Regions from separate parts of the Shewanella sp. KX20019 genome, predicted to be linked through region 3. Evidence: predicted binding sites of a transcription regulator. Region 3 holds the regulator's gene; each other region holds the start of a gene.
What was found. Region 3 encodes ArgR, which controls arginine synthesis, uptake and breakdown. Its sites were predicted from a motif close to ANTGAATANNTATTCANT; they were not measured.
Positions count from the first base shown of each region.

Region 1: the regulator ArgR is predicted to act here: its motif matches at 2,340-2,357, upstream of JK628_RS16525 (YjiH family protein).
Region 2: the regulator ArgR is predicted to act here: its motif matches at 6,059-6,076, upstream of JK628_RS18785 (aspartate aminotransferase family protein).

Region 1 covers NZ_CP068437.1:3,818,320-3,826,544, forward strand. Annotated here, with positions in the region: gene JK628_RS16515 (DUF998 domain-containing protein) at 1-194, opposite strand, end outside; gene JK628_RS16520 (methyl-accepting chemotaxis protein) at 529-2,073, shown strand; gene JK628_RS16525 (YjiH family protein) at 2,428-3,783, shown strand; gene JK628_RS16530 (UDP-2,3-diacylglucosamine diphosphatase) at 3,930-4,859, shown strand; gene JK628_RS16535 (GNAT family N-acyltransferase) at 4,883-6,622, shown strand; gene JK628_RS16540 (NCS2 family permease) at 6,713-8,071, opposite strand.
Region 2 covers NZ_CP068437.1:4,332,565-4,340,789, forward strand. Annotated here, with positions in the region: gene JK628_RS18765 (ATP-binding protein) at 1-832, shown strand, start outside; gene JK628_RS18770 (DUF1338 domain-containing protein) at 960-1,757, opposite strand; gene astD (succinylglutamate-semialdehyde dehydrogenase) at 1,990-3,450, opposite strand; gene astA (arginine N-succinyltransferase) at 3,460-4,479, opposite strand; gene JK628_RS18785 (aspartate aminotransferase family protein) at 4,614-5,831, opposite strand; gene JK628_RS18790 (HDOD domain-containing protein) at 6,353-7,495, opposite strand; gene dbpA (ATP-dependent RNA helicase DbpA) at 7,632-8,225, opposite strand, start outside.
Region 3 covers NZ_CP068437.1:1,100,295-1,108,519, reverse strand. Annotated here, with positions in the region: gene rpmA (50S ribosomal protein L27) at 8-262, opposite strand; gene rplU (50S ribosomal protein L21) at 278-589, opposite strand; gene ispB (octaprenyl diphosphate synthase) at 869-1,840, shown strand; gene mdh (malate dehydrogenase) at 1,915-2,850, opposite strand; gene argR (transcriptional regulator ArgR) at 3,201-3,671, shown strand; gene JK628_RS04800 (cupin domain-containing protein) at 4,068-4,529, shown strand; gene JK628_RS04795 (Dyp-type peroxidase) at 4,604-5,542, opposite strand; gene JK628_RS04790 (ABC transporter ATP-binding protein) at 5,866-6,894, opposite strand; gene JK628_RS04785 (ABC transporter permease) at 6,896-8,225, opposite strand, start outside.

The sequences.
Region 1 (8,225 bases), 2.6 Mb from region 3:
ATAATCACCGCAAAATAAGAGTGGCCATAGTTACCTAGCTCACTCAAGGTGTGATTCAAAAAATTAAAGCCTTTGCCATCATACTGCTCAAATGTCAGTACCGACAATATCAGACCCAGCAATAAGCCGAAGATCCCGAGCATACCGAATCTAAATGCGAGTGTAGAAACCTTATTGTTTGTTCGAGCTACCATATATTCCTATTATTATATTTTCTAATGGCATCATCTAATGTATATCGAAATCAGTTTAGTTAAAGAGGTCTAGCTCAGATTTCTAACAACCACTGCCACAAGAAAAATGTAACCCTTATGTTATTTCTATAGGCTACAACAGAAACTTTCAAGTTAAAATTCTGAAACAATCCCATTAACATTGATTAAAAAGAGAATAAACCCAAAATGTTACAGTAAAAAAGTGACCTGTACCTTTTGCTAATATTTCATTAAAAAAATTAGATAACCTGAATTAAAGTAAGTGTATTAATGTTATATTTCGTCCTGCTATTTGCTGTAACATGGATGAATAATGACAAGAAACAATGCAAGCTTAGTCAAGCAGGAAGTAAAACTAACCTCTGCAGATCAATTGATCTCAAGCACCGATAAACAAGGCGTTGTCACCTACGTCAATCAACGATTTGTTGAGATCTCTGGCTATTCAGAGCAAGAACTGCTTGGCCACAACCATAATATTGTACGTCACCCTGACATGCCCAAAGCCGCCTTTAAAGAGATGTGGGAAAAGCTAGCAGCCGGACAATCATGGCGTGGCATGGTTAAAAATCGCTGTAAAAACGGTGATTTTTACTGGGTTGATGCTTTTGTATCACCGCTATTTGAGCAGGGTAAATTAGTTGGTTACCAATCTGTTCGGGTTGCACCAAAAACCAAGTACATCAATAAAGCACAGCAGGTCTATCAGCGAATTAATTTAGGTAAGCGCGTTAGCGATCCCATCAGCTTAACCAATAAGCGATTGCTATCTGCACTTTGTGCTGGGCTGGGTTTAGCCGCTGCTGGTTATATATGGGGTTGGGGCGTGATCTTAGCTGGCGTCCTATTAATGGCGGTTAACCTTGCCATATTCTACGACGAAGCCTTTCGTATTCCCGCTAGATTAATGCAAATGAAACAACAGCATGATTCCATTAGCCGCTTTATCTATTGTGGTCGTGACACCTCTTCACTGCTTGATTTTCAGTTAATGATGAAAGACGCCAAACTGCAAGGGGTGCTGGGACGATCTCAAGACAACGCCGAGCATATTGATGATATATCCACGCAATTAATTACCGCCGCACAGCAAGCTCATATAGGACTCGATATTGAGAACCAACAAATAGAGCAAATAGCTAGCGCTACCGAAGAGATGGCCGCTACCATTACCGAAGTGGCCTCAAACATCCAATCAACCTCTGACAGCATCCAAGACACCTACCAGCTTTGCCATGAAAGTCGTGACAAGATGCAAAAAAGTGCCACCAGCATTGGTGAGCTAACAGATTCGGTGACAGAAGCTGCAGCCAATGCACAACGACTAAACAAAGAAGCAGAGCGTGTTGCCAGCGCAATGACGGAGATTGATGCTATTGCCGATCAGACCAATTTATTGGCGCTCAATGCCGCTATCGAAGCCGCAAGAGCGGGAGAACAGGGGCGAGGTTTTGCGGTGGTTGCCGATGAAGTTCGCGCATTATCGAGCCGCACGCATCAGTCCACAGAAAGCATCTCTAAGAGTGTCAATGAGATGTTTTCAATGCTGACTCAATGGTCGAAGCAGCTGGAAATGAGCAAATCACAAGCATTACTATGCACGGATGACGCTGAAGTTTCAGCGCAAAAAATAGACGACATCTACCAAGCGGTAAGAAATATTCATGACTTAGCGCAACAAAATGCCGTCGCTGCAGAACAGCAAACTCTAGTTGTGGGCGAAATAAACCAAAATATTAGCCACATTAGCCAAGCATCAAATGAAAACTTGAATGCTATTGATGTGGTTGAAACATCGGTTAAAGAGTTAAAACTCAATGCTGAAAAGGCAAAATCTTTGAGAAAAACATTTAGTTAGTTTGTACTCTCCTATAGATGTTGTCATTACAGCCAAGCTGTAGTGACAACACAAACCACACCAAAAACCAACAACAAAAGAACACGGTTAACACATTGTTTTAAATAAGTTTAAACAAAAAATAACTTTGTGCTTTTGCTGTTTATTCCGATACAATATAATTAGTCATTTTGAGTTAATAACTATTCGTTGGTCCTGATATATTCTATATATTGGGAGAATCGTTTTACTTAGATGTTTTAAGGCGGTAACCTCGCCTGCTAGCAGTTGAATGAATATTCAATACATTATTTGCTTAAGTAAAAAGTCTGCGTTTAGGCTGTAAAGCAAAATTCGATATTTAGGGTAAAAAAAGTGTCAGAAAAGAAAACCCACAACATTAAAACAATACTTACGTTTATTGTGCCATCACTGATCGGCCTACTGTTATTCATGACCCCTATCAGTTACCAAGACGCGATCACGATCCCCATTGCGATCATCTCTAAAGGTCTACAGAATCTGTTAGGTGATGCTCTCATTGGTATAGTTACTGGTATCGTTATCTTTACTGCCTTGGCATCATTACTAACTAAAATAGCAAAACCGAAAGCGATAATTGAAAACAGTTTTTTAAACACACTGTTTAATGTCACCCCTGTTTGGTTGGTGATCCGCATACTCGGCGCAATTTTTATCAGCTTAACCTTCTTCGACGTTGGACCTGAAGCCATTCGCTCTGGAGGTACAGGAGCACTCGTTCTTAACGACCTCTTACCCGTGCTGTTTTCAGTATTTTTATTTGCTGGGATGTTACTGCCACTATTACTCAACTTTGGCCTGCTAGAGCTATTGGGCACCATGCTGACCAAGATCATGCGTCCTATCTTTAACTTGCCTGGACGTAGTGCGATTGATTGCATGGCATCATGGTTAGGTGACGGTAGCGTCGGGATCTTGATGACCAGCAAGCAATATGAAGCCCGCTTCTATACACAACGAGAAGCCGCTGTTATCGGTACAACATTTTCAGCCGTATCGATTACCTTTTCACTTGTGGTTATCTCGCAAGTACAGCTAGAACATCTGTTTGTACCTTTTTACCTCACCGTGTGTTTTGCAGGTTTTGTTGCCGCGATTATTGTGCCTAAGCTACCGCCACTGTCATGGAAAAAAGACCTCTATATTGATGAAACACCTCGCCATAAGGATGACGAAGTTATCCCAGCAGGCCATGGCGTAATGTCTTGGGGTTTAGAGCAAGCGCTAACAAAAGCTTCTCGTGCTGGCGGCATCAAACATACCCTGACTGATGGCGTTAAGAACGTTGTTGATATGATTTTTGGTGTCATTCCAGTGGTCATGGGGATTGGTACCATCGCCTTAATGATTGCCGAATTCACGCCAATCTTTAACTATCTTGGGATGCCATTTATTCCGCTACTAGAGCTACTGCAAGTGCCGGAAGCTGTTGAAGCGTCTAAGACGATTGTGGTTGGTTTTGCGGATATGTTTATTCCGGCTATCCTTGCCAGCTCTATTGAGTCTGACATGACCCGCTTTATTATTGCGGCGCTGTCGGTCACTCAGCTTATCTATATGAGTGAAGTAGGCGCACTACTCATGGGCAGTAAAATCCCAGTCAATTTCCTTGAGCTTGCGGTGGTCTTTATCTTAAGAACACTAGTGACTTTGCCTGTGATTGCAGGTATCGCCCACCTGATTTTCTAGTTTTTATGAGGACGGGTTAAGGTTCAAAAGGAGCGCTGCGGCGCTCCTTTTTTTTACCTCGTCATCAACATGCCATAAATAGTTCATCTCACAGTCAACTGCCACTTTTACTCTATCGTCATATCGCCGCTTCAACTGGCAGGACAATGAGAAAACAACAGCAAGCAATTGCGACCAAAGACCTCAAGAGCCCGCTCAGCGATGGTCTAATACCGCCCATAAATAACCTTCTTAAGTCAATAAAAACACCTAAGGAGAGTGAAACGCAGCAACACTACAATGCTATTTGGCTTTCAGATGTTCACCTTGGCAGCAAGGACTGTAAAGCTGACTACTTACTGCAACTATTGAACTCTCTGCAAACTGACACCCTGTTTCTTGTCGGTGACATCTTTGACATATGGGCACTAAAACGTAAATTCCTTTGGCCCAAATCACATAATCTCATCCTGCAAAAACTACTCAAGATGGCGCGGGAAGACACCCGTATTATTTACATTCCCGGTAATCATGACGAAGCACTAAAGCCTTATGATGGATTTAATCTATGGGATCTCAGCATATGCAAAGAACATATTCACACCACAAAAACAGGTCGTAAAGTACTGATACTCCATGGCGACCAATTTGACTCAGAAGTATGTATTGGCCGTGCCTACGCTAAGTTGGGTGATCACCTCTATGACCTTTTATTGTTTCTAAATCGTCAATTGCATAAGGTACGCAGCCATTTAGGTTACCCGTACTGGTCACTCGCCAGTTACGTAAAGCTCCGAGTAGGTAAAGCACAGCAAGCAATTCAACATTATCGCAGTGCGGTGATCCGCTATGCCAAACGCAAAAAAGTCGATGTTGTTGTTTGCGGTCATATCCATCAACCAGAGCTCTCCGTTACTAATAATATTGTGTATGCCAATGACGGCGACTGGGTAGAAAACTGCACCTTTATCGCGGAGTCAAACAGCGGAGATATCCAGTTGCTCAAATGGCAAGAAGCCACTGCTAGCGCTCGACTTATCAGTGCAGTTCAATTTAGCCAGCATTGTGCTTCAGCCGTAACAAAGCGTGTTGCTTAACGACATATTACGAGGGACTGATTATGATTTTCAATGTCGATAATGTTGTACAACAAAACCTTCCCATGCTTGATAAGAGCCCTTGGTTAGCCGCGCCAACCAGGGCCATGCTGCGTTACCTTCTTATGGAAAAAGAGTGCAATGATATCGCCAGTCAATTTTCATTTTTAAAAGGGATCGACTTCGTCGAGCAAGTGCTCAATAGTTTTAATTTCAACTACAGTGTGCCCAATAGCGAAATCGAAAATGTCCCAATTGAAGGGCGGGTGGTTATCTATGCCAACCACCCTATCGGCTCATTAGACGCCTTGGCCATAATAAAGCTCATCAGCAAAGTGAGACCCGACATTAAAGTGGTTGCTAATGAACTATTAATGGCACTTGAACCCTTGCATTCAATCCTTTTGCCCGTTCGGAATATGACGGGGGGAACACCAAAACAGCACCTAGACAATATTCATAAGCATTTACGAAATGAGGGAGCTCTATTGATTTTCCCTAGCGGTGAAGTGTCAAGACTGCGGCCTACTGGCGTAGTTGATCTGCACTGGCATTCTGGCTTTTTAAAGATAGCCAAGGCCTGTAATGCGCCATTACTACCGATGCACGCAGATGCTAAAAACTCAGCAGCATTTTATGGTGCGTCGATGCTTTACAAGCCGCTAGCAAGCCTGATGCTCGTTAAAGAGATGTTTAAACAAGCCAAGAAAACTATGCCTGTGCGTATAGGTGAGTTAATTCCTAAAGAGGTGGTTAATAGCACAGACTTCCCGCTGAAGACGAAAGTGAAACTGCTAAAAAATCACCTCTACCGGATTAGTAAAAATCGTAGCCCATTGTTTAGCACCCAAAGCGCCATTGCTCACCCAGAGTCTCGCAGCGAACTGCAAACTGCACTGTTGCAGTGTGAGCTACTTGGCGATACTAGCGACAAAAAGAAGATATATCTGTATCAACACCAATCAAGTAATCCCATTATGCGCGAAATAGGTCGACTAAGAGAGATAGCCTTTCGCGCAGTAGGAGAAGGAACGGGAAATCGCCGAGATACCGACAAATATGACTCCTACTATCAACACCTAGTGTTGTGGGATCCCGTTGATTTGGAGATCGTAGGCTCCTACCGTTTTGCTGGAGCCAAAGAGGTGCACCAACAGCAGGGAAATGATGCTCTTTATAGCCAATCTTTATTTGAATACCAAAGCGCCTTTACCCCCTATTTTGAACAAGGTTTGGAGCTTGGGCGTAGCTTTGTACAGCCCAAGTATTGGGGTAAACGCAGTTTAGAATACTTGTGGGTTGGTATCGGGGCATTTCTAGTTAAAAACCCACAGTACCGCTACTTATTTGGTCCTGTGTCGTTAAGCGATCAGTTACCTGAGCCCGCTAAAGAGCGACTAGTACATTTTTATAAAACCCAGTTTGCCAATGGCCAATCGCTTGCACAGTCTTTCAGTCCCTATCTTTTTAATGAAGATAAACTGCAGTTTCTGAATAGCCAATATGGTGATCTTGCATATGCAGAGGGGTTTAAGTTACTTAAGCAGACCATGGCAAGCATGGGGACTGCAGTCCCAGCTCTGTATAAACAATATGGTGAACTGTGTAATGACGATGGTGTCAGCTTTCTTGATTTTGGCATAGACGCCGAGTTTGGCGATTGTATTGATGGTTTAGTGCTGGTTGATACCCATAAACTAAAAGACAAAAAGCGTAGTCGCTACTTTGATTGTCATCGCCCTGAAATTGGAGCGTTAAATTAGTACGGCATAGAAAGTGAGGTTTGACGTTGATTATATTCAAACATTAAGGCCAGCTCGATGGCTGGCCTTAATGTTCAGTCTGTAATCCTATTAAATCGCCCAGCCACCCATATAAAAAGCAACTAAACCTAGAGTTATAGCGATAACACCAAGACGCAGCTTACGCCACTCACCACTGCATATACGGCCAATCACCAAGGTAACAAAACCCAGCATAATACCGGTGACAATATTGCAACTTAAGATGATAAATACCGCGCAAGTTAGGCCTGCCATCGCGTCAACTTTATCGTCAAAATCAAGCTTAGTGACATTGCTTAGCATCAATAGTCCTACATACATCAGTGCGGGAGCCGTTGCATAAGCTGGCACTAAAAAGCTCAGCGGTGCCAAAAACATCATCAGTAAAAACAGTAGGCCAACGATAGTTGCTGTAAGACCTGTTTTGCCACCAGCTGCGGTTCCTGCCGCCGATTCAATATACACAGCAGCAGGTGCGCCGCCGACTGCGCCAGCAAAAATACTGCTAACAGAATCAGATGTCAGCGCTTTGCCGCCGCCAACAATATTATCCTTGTCATCAAGAAGTTCCGCTTGCCCCGCAACCGCACGTATTGTGCCTGTTGCATCAAAAATTGCCGTCATCACCAAGGCCAATACAATAGGTAATACCACTGGATTTAATGCGCCCATAATATCGAGTTGGCCAATGAGCGATGTTTCAGACATGAGATCTGGCAGAGCGAACAACCCTTGATAGGTCACGGATGGGTCAAAAACCAATCCGAAAATTGATAGTCCGATAATCACCAGTAATATGCCACCGGGCATACCACGGCGCTCCAACCCAATTGTCGCCGCAAGACCCACAATCGTCGCAATAACAGGCAAGCTATTAATATCACCCAGCTTTACTGGCAAACCAGCATCGTTCGCTACAATCAACTGCACGCTATTCGTGGCAATTAACAGTAAAAAAAGCCCAATACCAATGCCTGTACCGTGAGCGATACCTTTTGGCAAGTTAGTCAGTACCCACTGACGTATACCAGTAACACTCACAAGGGTAAATACGATACCCATCAGGAAGATGGCGCCCAAGGTTACGGGGATCGATATCCCCTGCCCCAACACCATACTAAAAGCAGTAAACGCCGTCAGTGAAATGGCACAACCTATGGCCATCGGCAGATTAGCCCATAACCCCATCAGCAATGAACCAAAAGCGGCAATTAAGCAGGTAGCGATAAATACCGCAGCAGGATCAAAACCTGCAGCCCCCAGCATATTTGGCACCACGATCACCGAATAGACCATCGCTAAAAACGTGGTAAAACCAGCAATGACTTCACGTTTTAGGGTGCTGCCACGGGCAGTAATGTTGAAATATCGATCCAGAAATGGATCAGAGGCAGCTGTCGAGTTAGAGAGAGTCTGTTCAGACTTCATAGTTATTATACCTTTATGATCTCTTAAATATGAGTTAACCAATGGTCATTCATTGGCGACACGGCTATGGCAGGTAGAGCCCCAAACTAGATAGACTTGGGTGAGAGATCCACTTGGCGCTTAACGCGTTAGTGACCTGCGAGTATTGTTGTAA
Region 2 (8,225 bases), 2.1 Mb from region 3:
GATGCTGATGGCAATGATAACTGGGATTTTTTTAGTCCTGCGTCAATCGTTTAAACCCGTCAATCAAATGAAAGATACCTTGGCTCGGTTGCGCGAAGGCGAAATATCTTCATTCGACCTCGACACCATCCCTTTAGAACTGCAACCATTGGCCTCCAATTACAATGAACTCTTACAATATTCGAGCAAGCAGATAGAGCGTAGTCGCAATAATTTGGGCAACTTAAGCCACGGACTTAAAACGCCGCTCGCTGTCATGCAGCAACAGGTTGAAGCATTAGGCTTAAAAGATCCTGAAACGGCAGAAGCAATGCAAAAACAACTTAATCTAGTGCATAAGATGATTGAGAGAAAGCTTGCAGCTGCACGCATAACAGGCGATATGTTACCGGCGGCGCAAATGCAGCTACCCAAAGATATTGAAGATCTAACCCAGACGCTGAAAAAAGTACATCGTACTAAGACCATCAACTGCCGCTTAGATATCCCAGCAGATCTCAGCAGACTCCCTATGCATCGTGAAGATGGCATGGAGCTGCTGGGTAATTTGTTAGACAACGCGTTTAAATGGGCAGACACTGAGATTAGAGTGTGTATCAGTAATCATAATCAGCAATTGATACTGAGTATTGAAGATGATGGTCCTGGGGTAAAAACTGAAGAGTTAGCGCTATTAACTAATCGAGGTAAACGCCTAGATGAAGCAACGATGGGCCACGGGCTCGGGCTATCCATTGTCAAAGACATTGCCGAGCAATATAAAATAGCCCTGAAATTTGAACATAGCCAATCTTTGCCCGGTCTAAAAGTAACGCTCAACTTTTCTGGTTAATAGCAGTGGCTTTATCAGCCATAAACATCAGACACAAAAAAGCCGGAGCCACTTCAGTCACTCCGGCTTTTTACATCTAATGCAAAAGACTTATCTTGCAGCTTAGATTACGATTTAATCAGCATTACTAGTTAACATTTGTGCTTTCAAAGATCTTATCCGCAGACGCAGCCACAAAGCCGGTGTAAAGCTCACCGTCAGCTTTTGGATAACGTATAGCAAACTCATAAAAGCAGCTAGGGATCTCAACCACAGCGTCTGAGAAGCTAACTTGCAGCTTATCTGCCATTGTGGACGATTGCTCTAGCAACACTTCAGCACTGCCTTTAACTTCACCACCAGCAGCGTTAAGTACAAAACCGGCCGCTTTAAGTGCATCATTAACATCAAAAATGCTATCAAAGTTTGGTAAATGATTAATTGAAACCGTAAAGTGATTCGCTCGGTAACCAAAAGCTGCAACCCAAGCTGCATACTCACTCTCTGCTAATAGCGATTCATAAGTCTTAGAGTCTAGCGCCCAGTGGCGTCCAGAATAGAGGAAGTTATCAGCCGTCGTAGCAGATTGCTCCACCTGCTCAATTAAGCCTTTAATGGTCGTTTGTAGTTCATCACTAAACTCATCTACCAACAACTCCGAGATAAACACCTTTGGCTGCGTGCTATCTGGATGTTCAAAATGCTTAGCATTAAGCTTTTTAGCTTCAAACTTGTAGTCACCACAAGCTACATAACCAATCGATTCAAAATGTGCAGCGAGTACATCAAGGTTAACCTTGCTGATATTAAACGTTCGCAATGCAATGTGATCATTAATGATCTTCTCGCCCTGAGAAAGTAACTGATGAACTTTAGCGGCAGAGGGTGTCATCTTAATATAATCTTGCCAAAGTGCTTCAAATAACGCGTTTACATTAGTGTGCATCATCAACTCCTTTATGCCATCGTGCTTACTGTTTTTATATCACGCGGCTGTACACATTTGAGGGATTTAGCGGCACCACCTAGGTTGGTAGATAAGGGCCGCTAGTACTTGCTAGGTTTGCGTAGTATCAAATGCTGTTGATACTTGCTCAAAGACATATAACTGTTCAAAGCCTTTGATATAAACAAAAGGGAAGCGCCAGAAGCTCTTCCCTTTTATGTTAAAGCTAAAACTAAATGCTCAAGCCTGGGCTCAATTTCGCCGGTAAGCTCACTGCATCAGCTTCGACTGACGCCACTGGATAGGCACAATAATCAGCAGCATAAAATGCACTAGCTCTGTGGTTACCCGATGCGCCAACACCACCAAATGGTGCAGCACCTGAAGCGCCTGTTATCTGCTTATTCCAGTTCACAATGCCAGCACGAATACGCGCTAAGAAGTAATCATAATCTTCGCGGTTATCTGCAAGTATTCCTGCAGATAAACCGTAGCGAGTAGCGTTAGCCAGTTTGATCGCTTGATCAAAGTCGCTGTAACGGATGACTTGTAGCAGCGGACCGAAGTACTCTTCATCAGGCAGTTCAATTACATCGGTAACATCTATCAGACCCGGTGATACAAGACCAGTACCCGCTTCTAAGTGAGTAAGCTCAACTAACGGAGAGGCGCCTAAGTTCACTAGGTTACGCTGCGCTTCCACCATACCTTTTGCGGCAGTTTCTGAGATCATCGAACCCATAAAGGGTTGTGGCTGTGCATTCCACGCGCCCACTTGGATCTTATTAACAGCGACTGCAAGTTGTTCAAGCAGTGCATCACCTTGCGCACCTTTTTCAACATATAGACGACGAGCACAAGTGCAACGCTGACCCGACGAAATATAAGCTGATTGAATGATGTCATGTACTGCAGCTTTTGTATCTTCAACGCCCTTAATGATAAGTGGATTATTACCACCCATTTCAAGTGCTAAGATTTTACCAGGGTCACCGGCATACTGTTGATGCAGGATATGACCAGTACGAGAGCTACCGGTAAAAAACAGTCCGTCTATTTGTGGATGCGCGGCAAGGGCTTTACCAGTTTCGACTTCACCTTGTACAAGGTTGATAACCCCAGCAGGCAGACCCGCTTTCTCCCAAAGCTTAAGCATCAGCTCAGCCACTTTTGGAGTTAATTCAGATGGCTTAAATACCACTGTGTTACCCGCTAAAAGTGCAGGTACGATATGGCCGTTAGGTAAATGCCCTGGGAAGTTATAAGGACCAAATACTGCAACAACCCCATGTGGCTTATGGCGCAATACCGCACGACCGGCAGGGATCTCGCTTTCTGATGTTCCTGTACGCTTATTAAAAGCGGCAACTGATAAGCCAATTTTACCAATCATGGCGCCCGCTTCAGTTGCAGTTTCCCATTGTGGCTTACCGGTTTCTTGAGCTATGACCTCAGCCATTTCAGCTTTATTGGCTTCTAGCTGATCACGGTAGGCCTCAACAATCGCTAAACGCGCTTCAAAACCCAACATAAACCAATCAAACTGTGCATTACGTGCAGCATCAACAGCAATGTTAACTTGCTCTGGAGTCGCGGTTTTGCTGTTCCAGATGACTTCTTGGTTGGCAGGGTTAATCGATGTCACTTCGTGACCTAAGCCTGCAGTCCACTTACCTTCAATAAATTGTGTCATATTTTTTTCCTACATTGCCAATACGCGGATCTGCTCACCCTCTGCAACCATAAGGCCTGCAGCAGTTTCAGCATCTAAGATCACGTTGTCATTGTCTTCTGATACAGCCAAGTTTACGGCTGTAGCGCGGTAATTTGCGAGTTGGGTATTTGAAACAATATAGCTTGTTGCATCAGCCGGTGTGTCACCAATGGTCACCTTTAACAGACGGCTTTCGCGTACAGAGCGAATGTCATGCAAGTTACATTCAACGGTGGGTCCACCATCAAAAATATCTACATAGCCACGGCACCTGAAACCTTCAGCTTGCAACAAATTAAGCGCTGGTCGAGTACTGGTATGTACTTCACCAATCACTTTTTGCGCTTCTTCTGGCAATAAACATACATAAACTGCATTTTTCGGCATCATCTCAGCCATGAATGCTTTCTGCCCGAGACCAGATAAGTAATCTGCTTCGATAAAATCGATACCCAAAAAGTGCTTCTGCAACCAGTCATAAAATGGTGAATTGCCCTCTTCGTCGCTCTCGCCACGCATTTCAGCAATCACAGTTTCGCCGAAACGGGCGGCATGTTGTGCTAAAAATAGAAAACGGCTTCGAGATAGCATGCGACCATTATTATTCTTGCGGTAACTTCCGCGCAAGAACAGGGTGCACAGCTCTGCGGCGCCGGTATAGTCATGACACAGGGTTAATGTCTCAACTTCATTGCGCACATCAATCTGTTCAGAGTGGTAAACTTCGGTACCAAGACGGTAATGGTAGAAGGCATCTTCCATACCAACAGCCGCTTCAATACCACAGGTACCAACGACTTCGCCAGTTTCTGTGTCTTCGAGCACCATTAAATAGCCTTCATCAAAAGGCTTATCGACTTGTTTCTCAAACGACGCTTCAACACGGGCAATTTTGCGCCTAAGAAGGTCTTCGTTTACGGGTAAAGATGTAAATCCATGTCCTGACTCTTCGGCTATTTGGTATAGCGCATCAAAATCAGTGGATCGTATTGGACGTATTATTAACATCTAGGAGTCTCCTCACTATCACTTGCAACTATCGAGTAGACGATGCCTTTACAGGCAAGGTCAGCACGAGAGCTCGCAAGTATCCTAAAGACAAAAAAGAAGCGCTAGGGTGACCTAGCGCTTCGTTTGCCAATTTAGGCTGCGACTACTTTAGCGACTGCTCGTTCGAAACGCGCTAGGCCTTCCGCGATGTCTGCTTCTGGGATGACTAGTGAAGGAGTGAAACGCACAACATTTGCGCCAGCAACTAAGCTCATCACACCCTCTTGGATCCCAGCGACTAAAAACTCTTTAGCGCGTCCTTGATATTTTTCATTTACCACGGCGCCGATCAACAAACCTTGGCCACGAACTTCAGAAAAAACGTCATACTTGTCATTGATCTTGGCAAGACCGTCACGTAATAGTTGTTCACGCTTTTTAACGCCATCCAATACTTCTGGAGTATTAACCACATCAAGTACCGCATTACCAATAGCACATGCAAGCGGGTTGCCGCCGTAAGTAGAACCGTGAGTACCAATCTTAAGGTGCTCAGCAATCTCTTTAGTTGTTAGCATGGCTGCAATTGGAAATCCGCCACCAAGGGCTTTAGCTGTGGTAAGAATATCTGGTACCACATCACCACGCATATAAGCATATAGCTCGCCTAAACGACCAACACCCGTTTGTACTTCATCAAATACCAGTAGTGCATTGTGCTTATCACAAAGTGCGCGAACGGCTGTTAGGAACTCAGGGTCTGCATCGATAATACCGCCTTCACCTTGAAGAGGCTCCATCATTACTGCACAGGTTTTATCAGAAAATACCGCTTCTAGTGCCGCAATATCGTTAAATGGAACATGAGTGATGCTCTGTGGCTTTGGACCAAAACCGTCTGAGTAAGCAGCTTGACCGCCAACGCTAACCGTAAAGAATGTACGACCGTGGAATGCTTTATCAAAGGCAATAATTTGGTCTTTTTCTGCACCGAACTTATTCATCGCATAACGACGAACCAACTTAAGTGCTGCTTCATTGGCTTCAGCGCCAGAGTTAGCAAAATAAACACGATCAGCAAAGGTTGCTTCTACAAGCTTAGTGGCAAGCTCTAGAGCGGGTTCGTTAGTCATAACGTTAGATAGGTGCCAAAGCTTCTCACCTTGCTCTTTTAACGCACCAACCAAAGCTGGATGACAATGACCTAAACAGTTAACCGCAATACCACCAGCAAAGTCGATAAACTCTTTACCCTCTTGATCCCAAACTCGGCTACCTTCGCCGCGAACAGGGATTACTGCTGAAGGCGCATAGTTAGGCACCATAACTTCGTCAAATTGGGCACGTGTAAGATTAGTGTTAACGCTCATTTCTTCTTATCCTTTCTAATTTGCGACCACTATAAAAGCAGTCGTATTCCGCTTGATGCCTTTAGTTTTTGTAGGTGACATCACGGTTGTTTGTTTTGCTAGGGGGACATTATTAGCGAAAACGTGATCAAAATACCAGTTTTTCACAACCTTCATGGGATCTAAAGAGCGCTGTAGTGCATAAAGAGTTGAGATTTAGAATTATCAAAGCGTATATAGCGGGGGTTTAAGCATATTTAGTCATAAAAAAGTTATCTTGCGCCCTTAAACACTAATTATTCAAACTTATTGAATAATTAACTGCCGTAATTGACGTGTATGGGCTGAGTTAGCGTAAATTCGACAGTTTTTTAACCGCTGTTTGATTAACTAACCAAAAGCAGCTGAATGATAGAAAATCGTATACCGTTTGGTAACGAAAAATAGCAGGCGTTTGGATGGCTATTTGACATTTAATCATATTGGTTAACAGAGGGGCTGAGTACTCGATGATGCTATGTGTAAAATCAGTGATAGTTGGTTTATAGAAGTTCTAATTTACGATAGTTCTTTGCATTCAATCGGATCAGCTCTTGCTCGGAAATTTCATAGTAATCGTACATTAAGCGACATTCCGCAGAGGTGATATTGTCAGCTTCCTTTAACAGGTAAACTCTAGCAAAACAGTTAGCTCTTTCGATAAGCGCTGAATCTTCATCAAGTTCAGTATATTTAAGACTCTCATCAACCGCCTTAAACGTTGCAGTTAATCGACTCCCTGCAAAACCTAGCTGTTTAAGTAGCTGCCAATTGAGTGGACTGCTGTGGGTGAGTGCTTGTTGATAAACATCTGTCGCCGGAAACTCTGTTGCCATCACGGCATCATAAAGTTCCTTATCTCGGCTAGCACTGGCTTCTCGCAGCCAAGTGCCCCAGGTAGTATCAAACATCTTAGCGCAATTGCTGATAACGCAAGTTGTGCCAAGCTGGCTCATCAAACTACAACTGTAGGCAAACGCGCGGTCTTTATTGTGTAGCTCAACTAACACCTGAGCTGCAATCGCACTGATGACACTGTAACGCCATAGCTTGCGCGTTACCCACAAAAGTTGCGGCTGGCCACTGGGCATTAGATGACGCAGGCAAAAATAGGGGATTAACGCTTGCAGGTTTTCAATACCAATGTAGTTAAGCACCAGTTTGATATCAGTCACTTGAATGTCTGAAGTTTGCGGGCGACGATGCCGAAACGTCGGACTGTTGATCATATTAATTAAGTCACGCTGTAGCCAAGGTAAGTCGATGACTAATGGACGTATACGCGCAAGATCGACCCGCTTTGAATACAACAGCTCAAGCAGCAAGACTTGCTTTTCATCGAGCTTTGAATGCTCAAGCACCTGCTCTACCGATGACAGTTGATGCTCTATAGCTCGGTTAACACTGGTAATAAGTTGAGTCGAAACAGCCTTGTACAGTGCTTGGGCTTTATGCTGTTTTTCTAGGCGGGCTCGAATAGCTTCTCTTTCGATTTCGAGTTTATTGGCATCACCTTCAAGTTCTGAGTAGATTTCATCAGGTATAGAGACAGACTTGCCCTTGCCGACAATGAGTTGCGCTTGTAGCCTATGCTCTATCTCTATAATTTTACCGGGCTTAACCCCACCCGCTACCGAAATGGCCACTGATTTACCTACTTTAAACTATCAACTCAATTAGTCGTGACTGGCAGCTGCAGTGCCTCATCACCTGTTGAACAGCGATAACCATCCAAGCTTCTCCTGAATGGTTTATCGGCTCTAGTACAAACTAATTTAGTATTTAACGCATTTCCCAAGCGCGGTATGTGCGCCCTTTCAGTTTACCATTCACAATTTTGTGCAACGCGCGCTTGGCAACTCTGCGATTAACAGCGACATAAGCACGATAATCAGTGATTTTGATTTTACCAACTTCGCTGCCATCAATGCCATCTTCCCCCGTCAGTGCACCTAGGATATCGCCTGGGCGTAATTTTTGCTTTTTCCCGCCATCGATTTGCAAGGTGATCATGCTTGGCTGAGTAGGGAATGTATCAAGCAAGTTCTCTGAAGGTAGTGCTTCATTGACAATGTCACGCTCAAGATAATCTTCAAGCAACGCAATTTTATAGCCATCCTCGTCGTTATAAAACGTATAAGCTGCACCCTGGCTGCCTGCACGTCCTGTACGACCGATACGGTGAATATGTACTTCAGTATCGAATGCGATATGGTAGTTAATCACAGCATCAAGCGCGTCAATATCCAGTCCACGCGCAGCAACATCCGTTGCTACCATCACCGACACACTCTTGTTGGCGAACTGCAGAAGAGTTTGATCTCTATCTCGTTGCTCAAGATCGCCATGCAGTGCTACAACGCTAAAGCCATCGTT
Region 3 (8,225 bases):
CTAAAGATTAATCTTCAATGCTGATGAACTTGCGGTTCTGTGGACCTTTAACTTCAAACTTCACTTTACCAGCGGTAAGTGCGAATAAAGTGTGGTCACGACCGATACCAACATTAACACCAGCGTGGAATTTAGTACCACGTTGACGAACGATGATGTTACCAGCTAGAACTGATTCGCCGCCAAAGCGCTTTACACCAAGACGTTTACTTTCTGAATCGCGGCCGTTACGAGTAGAACCGCCAGCTTTTTTATGTGCCATGAGTTAGACTCCTAATTAAGCGCTAATAGCTGTAATTTTAACTTCGGTGAACCATTGACGATGGCCCATCTTCTTATCGTGGTGCTTACGACGACGGAACTTAACAATAGTTACCTTCTCCGCACGGCCGTGGCTAACTACTTCAGCAACAACCTTACCACCTTCAACTAAAGGTGCACCTACGTGTACAGTCTCACCATCTGCAACCAAAAGAACTTGGTCGAACTCGATAGTATCGCCTGTAGCGACTTCTAATTTTTCTAAACGAACTGTATGACCGGCTTCAACGCGATGTTGCTTGCCGCCACTTTGAAAAACAGCGTACATAGCTATTTTACTCCGATATTCTAACACGCCGCTCAAACATTATAGATTGATGCAGGGGTGCTATAAAAGCTTTAATGACAATGGTCGCGGAGTTTACGCTAAGAACCCGTATCTGACAAGTGCTAATTGAGTAAGAATAAAAAAAGACCCAAATAACTCTCACTATCGGCGACAACTACTGTCTTGCGGCGTAAATTTAGGTAGAATCTTTCTATTATAACATTAACGTCTTAAATGAGCTGCATATTGTCAGGCAGCCAACCAAATCAGAGTCTATTTATGGATTTAAACGCCATTCGTCAATTGGCTGATAGTGATATGCAAGCTGTCAACCAACTGATCTATAAGCAACTAGAGTCAGATGTCGCCCTAATTAATCAATTAGGCTTTTACATTATTAACGGTGGCGGTAAGCGCTTAAGACCATTATTGTCAATTTTAGCGGCTCGGGCGATCGACTATAAAGGTGATTCTCATCTAAAGTTGGCTGCGATCATCGAGTTTATACATACCGCTTCGCTATTACATGATGATGTGGTTGATGAATCTATGCTGCGACGCGGCAGAGAAACGGCAAATGCATTGTTTGGCAATAGTGCCAGTGTATTAGTGGGTGACTTTCTTTATACCCGTTCATTCCAAATGATGACAGAGCTTAAAAGCTTAGAAGTCCTTGAGATCCTCGCTGACGCGACCAACGTACTTGCCGAAGGTGAAGTCCTGCAACTAATGAATTGCAACGACCCTGACACCACAGAAGAAAGCTACATGCGTGTCATCTATTGTAAGACAGCAAAATTGTTTGAAGCTGCGACACGCTTGGCAGGTTTGTTAGCAGATAGCCCCAAAGAGATCCAAACCGCCCTTGCAGAATACGGTAAGTTTTTGGGTACCGCCTTTCAATTAACTGATGACCTACTTGATTACACTGCTGAAACTGAAGAGCTTGGTAAGAACATTGGTGATGATTTAGCCGAAGGCAAGCCCACCTTACCGTTAATCTTTGCTATGGCCAAAGGCAACGATACTGAGAAAGCACTCATTAGAGACGCGATAGAGAAGGGTGATGGTACTGAGCATATTGAAGTGATTTTAAGCGCACTAAAGCGTTGTGGTGCACTTGAATATACTGAGCAGCGAGCGCAGGAAGAGTCTAATAAGGCCATTGCCGCATTAGCCATATTGCCAGAGTCAGAATATAAAACTGCACTCATTTCGCTGGCTAAGATAGCCGTACAACGCAATAACTAGATTGATAGATCCAATAAAAACGGAGCCGATAGGCTCCGTTTTTCGTTAAGCTGCTAGGCTTTTAAGCGTTAAGCTTACTTAACAAATTCGATACCTAGTGTGATATCAGCTTTCAGCGTATCAAGCATTGCATCGCGAGCGTTAGCTTCAAATGTGCTAACGTCACCATATGCTAATACTTCCTCAACGCCATTCTTGCCAAGAACAATAGGTTGCGCGAAGAACTCAGCATGTTCACTGCCGCCATCGATGTAAGCACATTCAACAACATTTGCTTCGCCTTGCAGACCACGAACGAGAGAAAGACCGAAACGGCAAGCTGCTTGTCCCATAGAAAGTGTCGCACTACCACCACCCGCTTTAGCTTCAACAACTTCAGTACCTGCGTTCTGGATACGCGTTGTTAGGGCTGCTACTTCTTCATCAGTAAAGCTTACGCCTTTAACCTGTGAAAGAAGTGGAAGAATCGTCACGCCACTGTGGCCACCGATAACATTCACTTTAACGTCAGCAACGTTTAAGCCTTTTGCTTCAGCAACAAAAGTTTCAGAACGGATAACATCAAGCGTCGTGATACCGAACAAACGATTCTTATCATAAACACCGGCCTTCTTTAATACTTCTGCGGCAATAGCAACGGTAGTATTCACTGGGTTAGTGATAATACCGATAAGCGCAGTAGGGCAAGTCGCTGCACATTTTTCAACGAGGTTTCTGACGATCCCAGCGTTAATGTTGAATAGATCAGAACGATCCATACCTGGCTTACGTGCAACACCAGCAGAAATAAGAACGACATCAGCACCATCTAACGCTGCTGATGGATCTGCTCCCGCAAATCCTTTTACTTCAACCGCTGTTGGGATGTGGCTTAAATCAACGGCAACACCCGGTGTTACAGGTGCAATATCATAAAGCGACAATTTAGAACCCGCAGGTAATTGAGTTTTTAATAGTAGGGCAAGCGCCTGGCCAATACCGCCAGCAGCTCCAAGTACAGCAACTTTCATAGTTATCTCCGTCAATTCTCGGATTTTTGTGATTTAGATCCGCTTTTCTAATGGCGCAACAGTACTGGATTCACAACTAAAATTCAATTATCCCTTAGTCGTGTTTGTTTCATTCTAAATTTATATTGCAGCTTGCAGTCGCACTAAAGCCCAGCCAAGCTGGCTTTACGCAAAAGGAGCTTGTTAAAGATCAGCATAAAAAAAATTAGAATTTATGCTCTACTCAGCGCTTTTTAAATCAGAAAATCAATTTAACATGAATTATTATTCAGCAAAACGAATGAAATTTGACATAAAAGCCGAATATAATCATCATGGAACGGAATTTTTTGAATAAAGAATAATAAAATATGCAAACAAGCAAGAATCAGGATGATTTAGTTAGAACCTTTAAGTTAATCTTAAAAGAGGAGCGTTTTGGCTCCCAGAGTGAAATTGTGACAGCACTTCAAGCTGAGGGCTTTAGCAATATTAACCAATCAAAAGTCTCACGTATGCTAAGTAAATTTGGCGCTGTTCGAACCCGAAATGCTAAACAGCAGATGGTTTATTGCTTACCCGCAGAACTTGGTGTTCCTACCGCAGGTAGTCCACTCAAGAATCTGGTATTAGACGTGGATCATAACCAATCAATGATTGTGGTTCGCACTAGCCCCGGTGCAGCACAGTTAATTGCCAGATTACTCGATTCAATAGGCAAGCCTGAAGGTATTCTCGGTACGATAGCGGGCGATGACACCATTTTTATCAGCCCATCCAATGTTGACACGGTTGAAGATACATTAGAGACGGTTAAATCGTTGTTCAATTACACTGATTAAGTCTTGCTCTAGCTGCAGATGATGTGAAAATACTCGCTTGGAGACTTTGTGTGAGTCTTATTAGAAGAATATTAGTGTAGCGCTTTCCCTTCTAATAGACTTGCGCAAAACTGTTCGATAAGAATGTCAATAACCCTTGGCAAAGACTACGAACCCAAGCCTTAAGTGCATTGCCCCCCCTCAATCGCATATAAGCAAATGAATTTGGAATGGCCAGCTTAACGGCATAAAGCCGTATTAACGAATTCGTTAACAGCCCGCTATTATTCATTTTTTAGAATAGACTTTTCAGTGGCTATTTTTCGCCCATTATTTAAGAGTTCCATATTGAATCACAGTCAGATTCATGCGAGATTGTGCATTACAAACGCAGTACCTTCGGGTTAAGGACATATAATGACTACAAAAATAATTAAAGTCGACGATGTTTGCTGGGAGTCTTGGCAGCATTCGGAAAAATATACCAGTCAGCAAAGACATATTGGAGATGCTGCCGGTGGTGAAAAGATTGGTGTCACCATGGAGAGACTGGCCCCAAGTAAATTTTCAACTGTAGCTCATTATCATACCAAGGAAGAGGAACACCTATACGCTCTTGAAGGGGAAGCCACACTACTCATTGATGGTGAAGAACACCCTTTTGTAAAAGGTGATTACATCTGTTTCAATGCGGCCACAGCAATAGCACACACACTGAGAAACGACACAGATAAAGAGTTTCTTTTCTTGGTCGTGGGAAATAGGGATCGACACGATGTTGTTGTCTACCCTGAAAATAATAAAGTGTTAGTTAGAGCCATTGACGAGATCTATGCCAAAAGGCCAACCAACTACTGGGATCCTGATACAGGCAAATAGCCACTAAAAATGCCCGATAGAAAAAACGCACCTAATTGTGCGTTTTTTCTAAAAAGCAAAATGACTTTAAGTTGCTAGCGGCTGGCAGAGCGTTCTAGAAAATCTAGTGAAGGTGCAAAAAATGATGATCCGGTTAGCGCTTGGGTAAAGTGCATAAGATGATCATGATTACCCTCTTTGTCGCCATAGATCATGCTCTCGAGCATTTTCTCAAAATTGACCGAATTACTACAGGTAGAAATAAACATCAGCCCTTGCTCTTTAACCGAGCCGTAAGGCATGCTTTGCCGTAGTATTTCCATCGAATTGCCATCAGCATCTTTAAGGTTAACTCGCTTAATATGGCTAGTTAACGGTTTATCTGCAGATTCATATTCAATATTTTCAACTTTGGTGCGGCCAATAATATCTTCCTGTTTTTTTTCTGGCAGCCTATTCCACTTGCTCAAATTATGAGCAAACTTTTGTACATGAAGATAGCTGCCATTTTTGAACTCGCTATCTTCATCGCCAACCAGTGCCACACTTTGACGACTGCGTCCTTTAGGGTTTTCAGTGCCGTCAACAAAGCCAGTTAGATCACGGCTGTCCATAAAACGGAAGCCACGCTCTTCATCGACCAGCTCTACAAGTCCATCAAACATCTGACACACTTCATTGGCCACCAAATGGAGAATATCAAAGCGATCACAACGTAGGTGCACAAATAGATCATACTCGATAGCAGGTGCATCTCTGCTCTCTTGGTTCATCGCCGGAAACGGCTTTAGTTGCTGTGGCCGAGCAGCAGGGTAAAGCGTGTCCCAATAATTTGCTCCAATAGCAACAAATCCATTAAATGCGCTATCAGCGAATTGGTCTGCAAGGTCGTGAACGTATTGGGCCACATTGGCGACGCATGGTCGCATTTGCGAATCGATACCCTCATTAGCATTAAACATTAAATAGACACTGTGCAAATTCCCTTCAGCACAAACTCCCAGCTGTTCACGAGGCATAACCTGATTATCCATTTTTATATGTAACCCTTATTCATCATTAATCTTCGGCAATATTATCTACAACTTTAGCATTTAATAATTATACCTGACGCACATTAACCAGAATAAAGACTTATATTTAACCTACTTGCGAAGCGCTATGCTTGTGCCACATCGGTTTGGCCGCATGTAATAAGCACGAGTAAGCTGTGATAACGTTTAATCAATGATATGTTAAACGCTCTAAATCCAAGCTTACTAAAGTAGTCAATAAACGACCATAAAACAATGAATTAATGGTCAGCTTATTGTCAGTAGTTTAAATATGTCGGTTAATGCAGTAGTTCTACTATCCGTTACAGTAAAATTAAATTATGGGGTGTTGCGCTAATCGTCACTTTTTCACCTATCTCGATAGCTAAATTTTCACTATGAACATCAAGTGTCATTTCATCGCATTGGACCAAATACTGGCAGACATTGCCAAGAAAACGTCGCTCTATAACGGTACCTATGCCCTGCTCACTCTTAGCGATCTGCAGGTGTTGTGGCCGTAGTAAAAGTTCAACTTCCCCATACAACGCCGTGTTAAGCGGACGATCACTAGCGATATCACCAATAGGGGTAGACACAGTTTTTTCCGCAATAACTCTAGCGGGTAAATAATTGCTCGCCCCTAAAAAGTCAGCCACATATTTATCTTGTGGCCGTAAATATAGCCCCTCAGCGTCACCACATTGCACTATTTTACCCTGGTTAAACAACGCAAGCTTATCGGCGAAAACAAACGCTTCGTCTTTACTGTGAGTCACAAACACGGCGCTAATATTATGTTGCTTTAGAATGTTGCGGATCTCAAGCATCATCTCACGACGAACCTTGGCATCAATATTTGAAAAGGGCTCATCGAGTAGCAGCACTTCTGGTTCATAGGCCAGCGATCGAGCGATAGATACCCTTTGCTGCTGGCCACCGGAGAGTTCGTGTGGGTAACGCTCTGCTAATCCATCTAGCTTGACCAGAGACAGCATCTTTTCTAGCCTTGCCAGCCTCTGCTCTTTACTCGCTATTTTCACACCAAAGAGTATATTTTCTGCCACGGTAAGATGAGGAAACAAAGCATAATCCTGAAAGATCATCCCGATGCCACGCTTCTCGCTAGCGATAAACTCCTTGTCAGACACCACTGTATTACCGTTGATTACGATCTCACCTTCAGTAATATTCTGTAGTCCCGCTATCGCCCGTAACAAGGTCGTTTTACCGCAACCACTTGGTCCCAGCAAGGCCACTATTTCGCCTTTCTCTACCGTTAAATCGACACCTTTAAGCACAAGCTGCTTATGGTAACGGCTATGGACATTGCTTACTTGTAACGTTGCCATATTACTTTTCTTGCTCCAAAGAACGGTTGAGGTATATCAACGGGACTAAACCCACCAACACAATAACAATCGCGGCCAAAGCGCCGTGTTCTAGCTGCTCATCTGAGACAAACTGAAATACATAAGTGGCCAAATTTTCAAAGCCAATCGGCCTGAGTAGCAAAGCCGCAGGTAACTCTTTCATACACTCAATAAAGACCAATAATAACCCGGCAAAAATCCCTTTCCGTAGTAAAGGAATATGAACCCTTGTGAGCAAGGATTTTGGGGTTAAACCTAAGGTAACACTCGCCATATCTAAAGAGGGTGAAATACGTTTATAGCTAGTTTCAATACTACCAATGGCAATAGCAGCAAAACGAATGCAAAAAGCACAAATAAGAATGAAGGTGCTGCCAGTTAATATTAAACCCGGCCCTGCAAAGCCAAAATATTCGGCGACATCGTTAATCGCAAAATCAAGCAGTGTAAAGGGGACTAAAATACCAATGGCTAACACGGTACCAGGTAAAGCATATCCAGTTGACGCAAACCTTGAAGGCAACATATCTGCTCGCCTAGGGCTAGCTCTTCTAACAAACATTAGCAGGATGCCGATACACACACAGATGACGCTGACCAACAGTGATATCCATAAACTGTTAAAACTGTACTCAAAAAATTTGGCATTCCAACTCTCGGCAAAATAGGCCCAAGCGTACTGCAGCAATATAACGAATGGCAGCAAAAATGCTAGCGTCAATAAGCCAAAACAATAAGCTGTTGCCGCAAACGCCCTTACACCACTCAATGAGTAACTATCTAGCTCTCCAGGGGTTGATTGCTTTTGAAAAAGCTGTTGTTTTCGCCGCGCGAATCGCTCAAAACCAACCATAGCAAAGACCACAAACAACATAATGGTCGAGATCTTAGCGGCTGCGGTTAAGCTGCCATATTCAAACCAAGTATCATAAACGGCCGTCGTTAATGTGGGGACCGCAAAATAGCTAACAGTAGCAAAGTCAGCCGCGGTTTCCATAGCAACCAGCGTGGCCCCAACCGCCAAAGCAGGTCTAGCCATGGGTAAGCTCAGCCGCCAGAAACTTTTCCAAGGAGTGCAGCCCATAACTCGCGCAGCGTGCCCTAAGCTGACTGATTGCTCCATAAATGCAGTCCGAGCTAGCAGATAAATATACGGAAAAAGCACCAACGACAGCATGATTGCTGCGCCGCCTAAAGAGCGTACTTCGGGAAAGTAGTAATCATGGGGAGTTTGCCAACCAAACAGACCGCGTAAACTCCTTTGCACCGGGCCTGCATAATCAAACAGATCCGTGTATACATAAGCGACA